2 regions of the Kitasatospora azatica KCTC 9699 genome follow, and region 2 is predicted to be linked to the other one. Evidence: riboswitches for the same ligand, from Rfam matches in the RefSeq annotation. Region 2 holds a riboswitch; the other holds the start of a gene.

Region 1 (6,324 bases), 590 kb from region 2:
GCTGCGCAGGCCGATGCGGATTCCTCGGGGCCCGAGCCGGAACCCGCCGCCGAACCGCTGCCGACCGCTTCGGCCGCCCAGCCGGTGCGGTGGCGGATCTGGCTCCCGGGTCAGGACGTGACGCACGAGGAGTACGGCCCGGGTTGGGTGCAGGGCAGCGGGGTGGGCCGGGTCACGGTCCGCTTCGAGACGCCGTACTCGCCGCCGGGGCGGGTACGGACCTTCCCGGTCGACGATGCGGCGCTGACGCCGTCGGACCCGCTGCCGCTGAGGCAGCGCCCGGAATAGCCGTCGCCCCCGTCCGGGCTTTCCGAACGGGGGCGACGGGGGTCCCCGGGTGCCGCCGATCCCTGGGCGGCACTCAGCGGACGGCTCCCCCAGCCTTCGGCCGGGAGGAGCCCAGCGTCAGGCGCTGGTCCTGGCGGGCTCGGCAGCGGCGTCGCTCGGCTGAGCGGCGGCCTCGACCGGAACCGGGGCGGGCCGGACGGTGCGGATCGCGAACGGGACGACGGCGGCGATCACGCACATCACGGCGGCCACCCAGTAGGCGTGCTGGTAGGCCTGCAGGGTCGGCAGCTGGATCGGGATCGGCAGGTGCTTGATGGTGTCGCCGGTGAGGATCGCGCCCATCACGGCGGTGCCGATCGCGCCACCGACGGTGCGCAGCACCGCGTTCATGCCGTTGGCGATGCCGCTCTGCTCGGCCGGGACGGCGCCGTTGATGTAGGCCGGCATGGCCGCGTAGGCCAGGCCCACGCCGAGGCCGAAGATCGCCGAAGCGAAGTAGATGTCACCCTCGGCGCTGTGCCGCACGGCCAGGTAGGCCATCGAGACGAAGCCGAGCAGGCCACCGAGGACCAGCGGCAGGCGCGGGCCGCGGCGGGCGATCAGCAGGGCGCCGACCGGGGCGGCGGCCATCGAGCCGAGCGCGGAGGGCAGCAGCATCACACCGGCGTGCAGCACGGTGGCGGTGAAGCCGTAGTGCGCGAGCTTGGCCGGGGTCTGGGCGAAGTTGCTGATCACCAGGAAGGAGCCGTACATCCCGAAGCCGATCAGCAGGCCGGAGATGTTGGTGAAGGCGACGGCCGGACGGGCCATCATCTTCATGTCCACCAGCGGGTGCTTGACCTTGACCTCGATGATCCCCCAGACCAGGGCGACCACGGCGGCGACGGCGAACAGGCCCAGCGTCTTGTTGGAGGTCCAGCCCCACTCGTTTCCGCGGCTGACCGCGATCAGCAGGGCGGAGAGCCAGCCGGCCAGGGTGAGCGCGCCCAGCGGGTCGGCGCCGCCGGCCTTGTCGACCACCGGGTCCTGCGGGACCCGCCAGATGACCAGGGCGACGGCGATCAGGCCGAAGATCAGGCCCATCCAGAAGATCGACTTGTAGTCCCAGTGCTCCAGCAGCAGACCGGTGGCGACCAGGCCGAGACCGCTGCCGACGCCCATCGAGGCGCTGATCGCGGCGACGCCGCCGGTCACCTTGTGCCGGGGCAGCTCGTCGCGGACGATGCTGATCGCCAGCGGCAGCACGCCACCGCCGGCGCCCTGCAGCACTCGGGCCAGCACCAGCAGGCCGAAGGAGTGGGTGGCCACGGCCAGCCCGGAGCCCAGCACCAGGCCGGACAGCGAGATCAGCAGCATCGGCTTGCGGCCGCGCAGGTCGCCGAAGCGGCCGAGCAGCGGGGTGAGCACGGCGGCCGAGAGCAGGTTGGCCGTCATCAGCCAGGTGATGTTGGAGCCCGAGACGTGCAGCTCCTTGGCCAGCGACGGCAGGATCGGCACCACGGCGGTCTGGATCACGCTGTAGGCCAGCATCGCCAGCACGAGGGCGGGCAGCACCCGGGCACTGCTCGGGTTCACGGCCGTGGCGGCGGGCTTGGCTGCCTCACTCACGGATGGCTCCTTCAGGGACGGGCTCTGGCGGCCTGTCAGGCTGCTTCAAGCCAGCGATAGTCAATGTGCTGAAGTAACCATGCCGAGAAGTGCTTCAGTTTGTCAAATATCTATCGCTGAAGCTTTGGGCAGGACGTCGGCCCGGAACCCGCGCCTGCGGGGTCCGGGCCGGAACGGCGCTGCTCAGCCCGTGGTCTTGGCGGCCTGAGTCTGCGACTGAGCCTGGGACTGAGTCGGAGCCTGGGCATGGGCATGGGCATGGGCCTGGGCCTGGGCCTGGGCCTGGGTATGGGGCTGGGGCTGGGCGTGGGTGCTGCCGGGGTCATCCGCGGGCGTGGTGCTGTCGTGGATCTCCACCTGCTCACGACGCAGCTCGTCCTTGATCACCTTCTCCTCGGTGTACCGCTCCACCACCAGTCGCACCCGCTCCAGCGGCGCGGTGAACTTGCGCACGGTCGGCCGTTCCTCGTGCAGCGTCACCTCCTCCACCGCCTCGGCGATCTCCTGCGCCGAGAGCGAGGACCGCTCCGCCTCGCCGACCGCGACCCGCTCCACCCGGACCCGCTCGCGCACCACCTCGACCCGGCGCTCCACCGGCTCGGTCACCACGTACTTGTGCATCCGGGCGGTGCCCAGCACATGCCACTCGTTGGTGATCTCCAGCCGCTCCTCGCGCAGGGTCAGCTCGATCGGGTCGGGCGGCGGCATGGTGGCGGTGCCCTCGGCGGCGGCCGGCTTGGCCGCGGCCGCGTGCACCGGGTCGGGGGTCGGCGTCGGGGTGGGCACCGGCTGGGGTTCCCGCTCGACCGGCTTGTCCAGGCCGATGGTGGTCGCCATCGGCGTGGTGGTGGTCTGGGTGGGGGTGGCCGCGTGGGTGGTGGTCGCGGCCGTCGGCCGGTTCGCGGTGGTGGTCGCGGCGCCGGCGGCGACGCCGAAGTCCATGTCCCGCGCGGTGTTCGAGGTGGCGGGCGTGTTGTTCGCGGCGGTCGGTCGGTCGGCGCCGGGCGAGTCCAGACCGTAGTACCGGTACAACTGCAGCTCCTGGGCGGGCGAGAGGTGCTGACCGACCCCGAAGTCCGGCGACTCCTTGATCAGCGACTTGTCGTAGGGCACGCGCAGTTCCTCGCCGGAGAACTCGCTCGTGGTCAGTGGGACGAAGGCGTCCCGGCCGAAGATCCCGGTGCGCACGGCCGCCCATTCGGGCTCGCCCGTCGCGTCGTCGAGGTAGACCTCGTCCACCGTGCCGATCTTGTCGCCGTTCCGGTCGACGGCCTTGTGCCCGATCAGGTCTCGGGGGTCGATGTCGGTCTGCACGCTTTCCTCCTGGTGCTACTACTTTCGATTCACACCAAAAGGCACCAAGCGGACAACGGCCAGCCGAACGCCGCCGTACGGGCTGGTCATGGGCCGTCCGGGGGAGTGCGATCGATCACCTGCCCGGTCACTGCGGGGGCCCGCGCTGGTACCCTTGGCGCGACCGCCGAACCCGCTCGGGAGAGTCCCCACCTCTTGGATTCCAAGGGCGTGAGGCGCCGAAGGAGCAACTCCTCCCCGGAATCTCTCAGGCATCCGTACCGTGTGGGATAGGTCACTCTGGAAAGCAGGGCAGGACCTCCGGCGAGGGAGCCGGTGGACCCCACCCTCACCGACGGTGCAAGCCGGCGGGGCATCAGCCCCGTGCGGGCGAAGCTCTCAGGTCCCGATGACAGAGGGGGAGGCCTGACGGCTCGTCCGCTGCAGGTCCGTCCGCTCCCCACGGCGGCGAGGCTCACGGCGTGCGCGCCCCCGCCGGTCCGTGACCAGGAGGCCTCGACCACCATGACTGCCCAGCCGACCGCCGGTCGTCCCCGCAGCTCCGCGACCCTCGCCGAACTCGAAGCGGCCAGCCCGTTCGAGTCGCGCCACATCGGCCCCGACGCCGCCGCCCAGGCGAAGATGCTCGCCCAGGTGGGCTACGGCTCACTGGCGGAGCTCTCCACCGCCGCCGTCCCCGAGGCGATCCGCAGCATCACCGGCCTGGACCTGCCGGCCGGCCGCAGCGAGGCCCAGGTCCTGGCCGAGCTGCGCGAGCTGGCCGGCCGCAACCAGGTGCTCACCCCGATGATCGGGCTGGGCTACTACGGCACCTTCACCCCGCCGGTGATCCTGCGCAACGTCATGGAGAACCCGGCCTGGTACACCGCCTACACCCCGTACCAGCCGGAGATCTCGCAGGGCCGGCTGGAGGCGCTGCTCAACTTCCAGACCCTGGTCTCCGACCTGACCGGCCTGCCGACCTCCGGCTCCTCGCTGCTGGACGAGGGCACCGCGGCCGCCGAGGCGATGGCCCTGGCCCGCCGGGTCACCAAGGTCAAGGGCGGTGTCTTCCTGGTCGACGCCGACACGCTGCCGCAGACCATCGCGGTGATCAAGACCCGCGCACTGCCGACCGGCGTCGAGGTGGTCGTCGCCGACCTCTCCGCCGGCATCCCGGCCGAGGTGGTCGAGCAGGGCGTCTTCGGCGTGCTGCTGCAGTACCCGGGCGCCTCCGGCGCGGTGCGCGACCTGACCGCCGTGATCGAGCAGGCGCACGGCCTGGGCGCGATCGTCGCGGTCGCCGCCGACCTGCTGGCGCTCACCCTGCTCAAGTCGCCCGGCTCGCTCGGCGCCGACATCGCCTGCGGCACCTCGCAGCGCTTCGGCGTGCCGATGGGCTTCGGCGGCCCGCACGCCGGCTACCTCTCGGTGCGCGCCGAGTACGCCCGCTCGCTGCCCGGCCGCCTGGTCGGCGTCTCGGTGGACGCCGACGGCCACCGCGCCTACCGGCTGGCGCTGCAGACCCGCGAGCAGCACATCCGCCGCGAGAAGGCCACCAGCAACATCTGCACCGCCCAGGTGCTGCTCGCCGTGATGGCCTCGATGTACGCCGTCTACCACGGCCCCGACGGCCTGGCCGACATCGCCCACCGCACCCACCGCTACGCCGCCGCGCTGGCCGAGGGCCTGCGGGCCGGCGGCGTCGAGCTGGCCCACCAGGCCTTCTTCGACACCGTCACCGCCAAGGTCCCGGGCCGGGCCGCCGAGGTCGTGGTCGCCGCCCGAGGCGAGGGCGTCAACCTGTACCAGGTCGACGCGGACACCGTCTCGATCTCCTGCGACGAGACCACCACCCGCGAGCACCTGGCCGCCGTCTGGACCGCCTTCGGGGTGGCCGGCGCGGAGGTGGCCGAGGCCGCCGACACGCTGCCCGCCGAGCTGCTGCGCGAGGACGAGTACCTGACCCACCCGGTCTTCCACAGCCACCGCTCGGAGACCGCGATGCTGCGCTACCTGCGCCGCCTCTCGGACCGGGACTACGCGCTGGACCGCGGCATGATCCCGCTCGGCTCCTGCACCATGAAGCTCAACGCCACCACCGAGATGGAGGCGGTCACCTGGCCGGAGTTCGGCCAGCTGCACCCCTTCGCCCCGATCGAGCAGGCCCAGGGCTACCTGACGCTGATCCGCCAGCTGGAGCAGCAGCTGGTCGAGGTCACCGGCTACGACGCCGTCTCGATCCAGCCGAACGCCGGCTCGCAGGGCGAGTTCGCCGGCCTGCTGGCGGTGCGCGCCTACCACCACGCCAACGGCGACGTCCAGCGCGACGTCTGCCTGATCCCCGCCTCGGCGCACGGCACCAACGCCGCCTCCGCGGTGATGGCCGGCATGCGGGTGGTCGTGGTCAAGACGCTGACCGACGGCGACGTGGACGTCGAGGACCTCAAGGCGAAGATCGAGCAGCACCGCGAGCAGCTCGCCGTGCTGATGGTCACCTACCCGTCCACCCACGGCGTGTTCGAGACCCAGATCACCGAGATCTGCGGCCTGGTGCACGAGGCCGGCGGCCAGGTGTACGTGGACGGCGCCAACCTGAACGCGCTGGTCGGCCTGGCCAAGCCGGGCAAGTTCGGCGCCGACGTCTCGCACCTCAACCTGCACAAGACCTTCTGCATCCCGCACGGCGGTGGCGGCCCGGGCGTCGGTCCGGTCGCGGTGCGCGCGCACCTGGCGCCGTACCTGCCCAACCACCCGCTGCAGAGCGAGGCGGGCCCGGCCACCGGCGTCGGCCCGATCTCGGCCGCCCCGTGGGGCTCGGCCGCGATCCTGCCGATCTCCTGGGCGTACGTGCGGCTGATGGGCGGCGAGGGCCTCAAGCGCGCCACCCAGGTCGCGGTGCTGAACGCCAACTACATCGCCAAGCGCCTCGCCCCGCACTTCCCGGTGCTGTACACCGGCCCCGGTGGCCTGGTCGCGCACGAGTGCATCATCGACCTGCGCCCGCTCACCAAGGAGACGGGGGTGACCGTGGACGACATCGCCAAGCGCCTGATCGACTACGGCTTCCACGCCCCGACCATGTCCTTCCCGGTGGCCGGCACGCTGATGATCGAGCCCACCGAGTCCGAGGAC
Region 2 (6,324 bases):
CGGATCGAGGTGCGCGACTCCTCCCGCTCGCTGCCCTGCCTGATCGTGGCCGAGCCCGGCGCCGAGTACGGCAACGGCCTGGTCGTGGTCAACACCCTCGCCGACCGCTGGGGCGCCGACCTGCTGCCCCGCGGCAAGGGCGTCTGGTTCGAGCTGAAGGTCCGCGAACGAGTCGCCTGAACCCCTCGCCTGAACCCCTCGCCCCGAACGCCGAAGGGCCCCCGCACACGGCGGAGGCCCTTCGTACCGTTCATCCGATCCGGTGGTTCAGCACTCGATGACGTTGACGGCGAGGCCGCCGCGGCTGGTCTCCTTGTACTTGACCTTCATGTCGGCGCCGGTCTCCTTCATGGTCTTGATCGCCTTGTCGAGGGAGACGTGGTGGCGGCCGTCGCCGCGCAGGGCCATCCGGGCGGCGGTGACGGCCTTGACGGAGGCCATGCCGTTGCGTTCGATGCAGGGGATCTGGACCAGGCCGCCGACCGGGTCGCAGGTGAGGCCGAGGTTGTGCTCGATGCCGATCTCGGCGGCGTTCTCGACCTGTTCGGGGGACCCGCCGAGGACCTCGGCCAGGCCGCCGGCGGCCATCGAGCAGGCGGAGCCGACCTCGCCCTGGCAGCCGACCTCGGCGCCGGAGATGGAGGCGTTCTCCTTGAAGAGCATGCCGATCGCGCCGGCCGCGAGCAGGAAGCGGACGATGCCGTCCTCGTCGGCGCCGGGGATGAAGTTCTGGAAGTAGTGCAGGACGGCCGGGATGATGCCGGCCGCGCCGTTGGTCGGGGCGGTGACCACGCGCTGGCCGGAGGCGTTCTCCTCGTTGACGGCCATCGCGTACAGGGTCACCCACTCCATGGCGTTGGCCGGCCCTATGCCCTCGGCGCGCAGCGCGCGGGCACCGGAGGCGGCCCGGCGGCGGACCTTCAGGCCGCCCGGCAGGATGCCCTCGCGGGTCATGCCGGCGCTGACGCACTCCTTCATCACGGCCCAGATCTCCAGCAGGCCGGCCCGGATCTCCTCCTCGGTGCGCCAGGCCTTCTCGTTCTCCAGCATCAGGCCGGAGATCGACAGGCCGGTCTCCCGGGTGTGGCGCAGCAGTTCCTCGCCGGTGCGGAAGGGGTAGCGCAGCTGGGTGTCGTCGGGGACCACCCGGTCCGCGCCGATCGCGTCCTCGTCGACCACGAAGCCGCCGCCGACCGAGTAGTAGGTCTTCTCCAGCAGCGGGGTGCCGGCCGCGTCGTGGGCGACCAGGGTCATCCCGTTGGCGTGGTACGGCAGCGAGCGGCGGCGGTGCAGCACCAGCTGCAGGTCGGGGTCGAAGCCGATCCGGTGGGTGCCGAGCAGCGAGAGCTGCTTGCTCTCCTTGATCCGCTCGACGTCCAGGTCGGCCTTGGCGACGTCCACCGTGCGCGGCGAGTTGCCCTCCAGTCCGAGCAGCACCGCCTTGGGGGTGCCGTGGCCGTGCCCGGTCGCCCCGAGCGAGCCGAACAGCTCGGCCTTGACGGAAGCGACCTGGTCGAGCAGCCCCTCCGAGCGCAGTCGGCGGGCGAACATCCGGGCGGCCCGCATCGGGCCGACGGTGTGCGAACTGGAGGGGCCGATGCCGATGGAGAAGAGGTCGAAGACGCTGATGGCCACGGGGGACGTCCTTGTCTGGTCTCGTGGACCGAAAGGTAAGGAGAGACACGGCGCGGGGCACCGGCTCACGTTCCAGTGTGCGCGGTGCCCCGGTGGATCGGGCCTGGTCGACGGGGGTGACGTCGACCACGGGCCCGAGGTGGAGGCTAGAGCTCCGGGTAGAGCGGGTACTTCTCGGCGAGGGCGGTGACCCGGGCCTTGAGGGCGGTGGCCTTGGCCTCGTCGAAGGAGGGCAGCAGGGCCTCGGCGATGATGTCCGCGACCTCGCGGAAGTCCTCGGCCTGGAAGCCGCGGGTGGCCAGCGCCGGGGTGCCGATCCGCAGGCCGGAGGTGACCATCGGCGGGCGCGGGTCGTTCGGGACGGCGTTGCGGTTGACCGTGATGCCGACCTCGTGCAGCCGGTCCTCGGCCTGCTGGCCGTCCAGCTCGCTGTGCCGCAGGTCGACCAGGACCAGGTGCACGTCGGTGCCACCGGACAGCACCGAGACACCGGCGGCCTTGGCGTCCTCCTGCAGCAGGCGCGCGGCGAGGATCTTGGCGCCCTCGAGGGTGCGCTCCTGGCGCTCCTTGAACTCCGGGGAGGCCGCGACCTTGAAGGCCACCGCCTTGCCGGCGATCACGTGCTCCAGCGGGCCGCCCTGCTGGCCGGGGAAGACCGCGGAGTTGATCTTCTTGGCCCACTCGGCCTTGGAGAGGATCACGCCACCGCGCGGGCCGCCCAGGGTCTTGTGGGTGGTGGTGGTGACCACGTCCGCGTAGGGGACCGGGGACGGGTGCAGACCGGCCGCGACCAGACCGGCGAAGTGCGCCATGTCGACCATCAGCAGGGCACCGACCTCGTCGGCGATCCGGCGGAACTCGGCGAAGTCGAGCTGGCGCGGGTAGGCGGACCAGCCGGCGATGATCAGCTTGGGCTGGTGCTCCTTGGCGAGGCGCTCGACCTCCTCCATGTCCACCAGGTTGGTCTGCTCGTCCACGTGGTAGGCCACCACGTTGTAGAGCTTGCCGGAGAAGTTGATCTTCATGCCGTGGGTCAGGTGACCGCCGTGGGCCAGATTCAGGCCCAGGATGGTGTCGCCCGGCTGGATCAGCGCGAACATCGCGGCGGCGTTGGCCTGGGCACCGGAGTGCGGCTGCACGTTGGCGGCCTCGGCGCCGAACAGCGCCTTGATCCGGTCGATCGCGATCTGCTCGACCACGTCGACGTGCTCGCAACCGCCGTAGTAGCGGCGGCCGGGGTAGCCCTCGGCGTACTTGTTGGTCAGCACCGAGCCCTGGGCTTCCATGACCGCCACCGGGGCGAAGTTCTCGGAAGCGATCATCTCGAGGGTGGACTGCTGACGGTGCAGCTCGGCGTCGACCGCGGCGGCGATCTCCGGGTCGAGAGCGTGCAGGGACTGGTTGAGAACAGTCATGGTGGCGTCTTCCCGTGGGGCGGGGCGGGTGGACCAGTGGGGGCGGCCGCCGCGCTGCGACCGCCCCGTCGGATGAGTCAGCCGGCGGTGAAGGCGGTGTACTCGTCGGCGCTCAGCAGGTCCCCGGGGGTGTCGGTGACCTTGAGCTTGAACAGCCAGCCACCCTCGAAGGCGGCCGAGTTGACCAGGGCGGGCTCGTCGACGACGTCCTGGTTGACCTCGACGACCTCGCCGGTGGCCGGCGAGTACAGGTCGCTGACCGACTTGGTGGACTCGAGCTCGCCACAGGTCTCGCCGGCGGTGACGGTGTCACCGACGGACGGCAGGTCCACGTAGACGATGTCGCCGAGGGCGCCGGCGGCGTGCTCGGTGATGCCGACCGTGGAGACCCCGTCAGCGTCGGCGGCGGTCAGCCACTCGTGCTCCTTGCTGTACTGCAGGTTCTGGGGGTTGCTCATGGGTTCATTCTCCATTACATGGAAGCGGGTATGCCGAAGTGGTCCGCTGAACGGACAGGCAACAGAAGGTCAGATTCTCAGCGGGCGCGCTTGTAGAACGGGAGCGCCACGACCTCGACCGGCTCGTGCTTGCCACGCACGTCCACCGCGACGGCGGTGCCGGGGGCCGCGTGCGCGGCGTCCACGTAGGCGATGGCGATCGGCTTGCCGAGGGTGGGGGAGGGGGCACCCGAGGTGATCCGGCCGATCACGGCGCCGTCGGCGTCGACCACGGCGTACTCGGCGCGCGGCACCCGCTTGCCGTCGGAGACCAGGCCGACCAGCTTGCGCGGCGGGTTGGCCTCGGCCTGCGCGGCCGCCGCCTCCAGCGCCTTGCGGCCGACGAACTCGCCGCCGTTGGTGGTCTTGTCGAACCGGACCACCCGGCCCAGGCCCGCGTCGAACGGGGTCAGCGAGGTGTCCAGCTCGTGGCCGTACAGCGGCATGCCGGCCTCCAGGCGCAGCGTGTCGCGGCAGGACAGACCGGCCGGCACCAGGCCGTGCGGGGCGCCGACCTCGGTCAGCGCCTGCCACAGGTGCTCGGCGTCGGCGGGGGCGCAGAAGATCTCGAAGCCGTCCTCGCCGGTGTAGCCGGTGCGGGCCAGCCAGACCTGCTTGTCCGCGACGGTGGCGGGCAGCAGCGCGTAGTACTTCAGGCCGGGCAGGTCGGCGTCGGTGACCGAGGAGAGGATCGCGTTGGCCTCGGGGCCCTGGACGGCGATCAGCGCGTAGGCGTCGCGGTCGTCGCGGACCACGGCGTCGAAGCCGGCCGCGCGCTCGACCAGCGCGTCCAGCACCACCTGGGCGTTGGAGGCGTTGGCGACCACCATGTACTCGTCCTCGGCGGTCCGGTAGACGATCAGGTCGTCCAGGATCCCGCCGTCCTCGCGACAGATCATCGTGTAGCGGGCGCGCAGCACGCCGAGCGCGGAGATGAAGCCGACCAGCGCGTGGTCCAGCAGCTCGCCGGCCTGCGGGCCGGAGACGGTGATCTCGCCCATGTGCGAGAGGTCGAAGAGACCGGCCTTGGTGCGGACGGCGAGGTGCTCCTCGCGCTCGCTGCCGTAGCGCAGCGGCATGTCCCAGCCGGCGAAGTCGGTCATGGTCGCGCCCAGGGCACGGTGCAGCGCGTCGAGCGCGGTCAGGCGGGGGGACATGGAGGGACTCCCGGTCGTGGATGTGGACATGCGGGGGTGGAGTCTCCCCGTCTGTCGTCACAACCTGAGAGCTTCACCGCACCAAGAATGGCGTGGCTTGCACCGTGGGTGGGCGCACGGCACGGCCGTGTTCCACTTTCCAGATTCGCCTCGCCCACACGGTAGGGGTGCCTGAGAGATTCCGGGGAGGACTTGCTCCTTCGGCGCCGGTCCGTGCCGAGTGGCACCTCCGGACTCTCCCGCGCGGGTTCGAGCGGCCAGTATGAAATTTCGCGTGCGGGCACATCATGGCATGCCGGTCCGCCCGACGGGAGGGGGGTCGGGCTCGGTAGGCTCTGCTCGTGCAGATTCAGGGTGGCGGCTGGCCCGCGAACGAGTTGGAGCAGGTGCTCACCGCCGCGCTCGGCGATCCCGGCGCCACCCCACGGGTGATCGAGGTGCTGGCCCGCAGTCAGGTGTGGATCCCGCTGCCGGTCGGCGCCGACCCCAGCGGGCAGGGCCTGGACCTGCCGACCCTCGAGCTGGCCGGCGCCCCGTACGTGCCGGTCTTCTCCTCCGAGGAGCAGTTCCTGAAGCACGCCCCCGGCCTGTCCTGCGCGGTGGCCCCGGTCTGGGAGTTCGCCCGCGGCCTGCCGCTGGGGGTCGGGATCGCGGTCAACCCCGAGGCCCCGGTGGGCCTTCCGGTGCCGCCGGAGGGCGTCGGCGAGCTGCGCCGCGGCCCGCAGGGCGACCGCTGGGGCACCGAGCCCGGCGCGCCGCCGGCCGAGGGCGCCCGAGTCGCGCTGCGTGAGCCGGAGCCCGCCGAGGAGCCGGTCGCCTTCCTGGAGGCGGTGCGCGCCGAGCTGGCCGTGCTGCCCGGTGTGCTGACCGCCCGTCGGGCGCTGGCCTCGGTGGAGGGCGAGCCGACGGTGCTCTTCGTGGGCGTCCAACTGGATCCGGCGGCGCCCGCCGACCCGGTGGAGGCCAACGCCGCGCTGGGCCGGGCACTGGGTGTCGCACCGCTGCCCGGCGGCGTGCACATCGTGCTGCTGGACCTGGCGGCCGACCCGGTGGTGGACTGGATGCTGCACCAGGTCCGGCCGTTCTACGAGCGGGGCTGACCGGGCGATGGGCGAGATGGGCGAGTCGAGAGAGGGGCGGGTGCGGTGACAACGGGAGCGGCAGGCGGCGGGCCCGGACCGTGGGGACCTGCCCCGGGGACCCCTGATCACGAGTGGAAGCAGCCCGGAATCCTGGAACGCGCCTTGCAGCAGGTCGTCCCGGAGCGTTGGGACGCCTACGAGCACCTGCTGCGCACCCTCGCCGAGGGGCGGGTCTGGATGCTGCTGTGGCACGGTACGCCCGGCAGTCCGGACGCGCAGTACGGGAACATGGACATCGGCGGGCACGGCTACGCGCCGGCCGCCACCTCGCCGGAGCAACTGGCCGCCAGTGGCTGGACCAGGGCCCACGAGGTGATCTCCGGGCGGGAGATCGCCGCCACCCTCTACCGCACCCGCTGGGGCCTGTGGCTCAACCCGCACGCCCCGGGCGGCGGAGTCGGCGTGCCCTGGGCCGACCTGCGCCGGGTGGCGGCCGGTCTGGAGCGGCTGCCGGCCGGCCCGCTGCAGCTGAGTGATC

The links. Region 2 has a riboswitch for glycine ahead of gcvT (glycine cleavage system aminomethyltransferase GcvT). Riboswitches for the same ligand answer to the same signal wherever they lie in the genome.
Region 1: linked by a shared signal. The riboswitch ahead of gcvP (aminomethyl-transferring glycine dehydrogenase) and the one ahead of gcvT (glycine cleavage system aminomethyltransferase GcvT) in region 2 are both predicted to bind glycine.

The regions. Positions count from the first base shown of each region.
Region 1 is NZ_JQMO01000003.1:977,745-984,068, reverse strand. It holds gene BR98_RS15505 (DNA polymerase IV) at 1-288, shown strand, start outside; gene BR98_RS15500 (MFS transporter) at 406-1,896, opposite strand; gene BR98_RS37070 (PRC and DUF2382 domain-containing protein) at 2,080-3,210, opposite strand; glycine riboswitch at 3,378-3,483, shown strand; glycine riboswitch at 3,485-3,612, shown strand; gene gcvP (aminomethyl-transferring glycine dehydrogenase) at 3,715-6,324, shown strand, end outside.
Region 2 is NZ_JQMO01000003.1:1,570,660-1,576,983, forward strand. It holds gene BR98_RS17740 (ATP-binding protein) at 1-180, shown strand, start outside; gene BR98_RS17745 (L-serine ammonia-lyase) at 268-1,635, opposite strand; gene glyA (serine hydroxymethyltransferase) at 1,782-3,050, opposite strand; gene gcvH (glycine cleavage system protein GcvH) at 3,128-3,508, opposite strand; gene gcvT (glycine cleavage system aminomethyltransferase GcvT) at 3,586-4,704, opposite strand; glycine riboswitch at 4,854-4,956, opposite strand; gene BR98_RS17765 (enhanced serine sensitivity protein SseB) at 5,046-5,804, shown strand; gene BR98_RS17770 (enhanced serine sensitivity protein SseB C-terminal domain-containing protein) at 5,949-6,324, shown strand, end outside.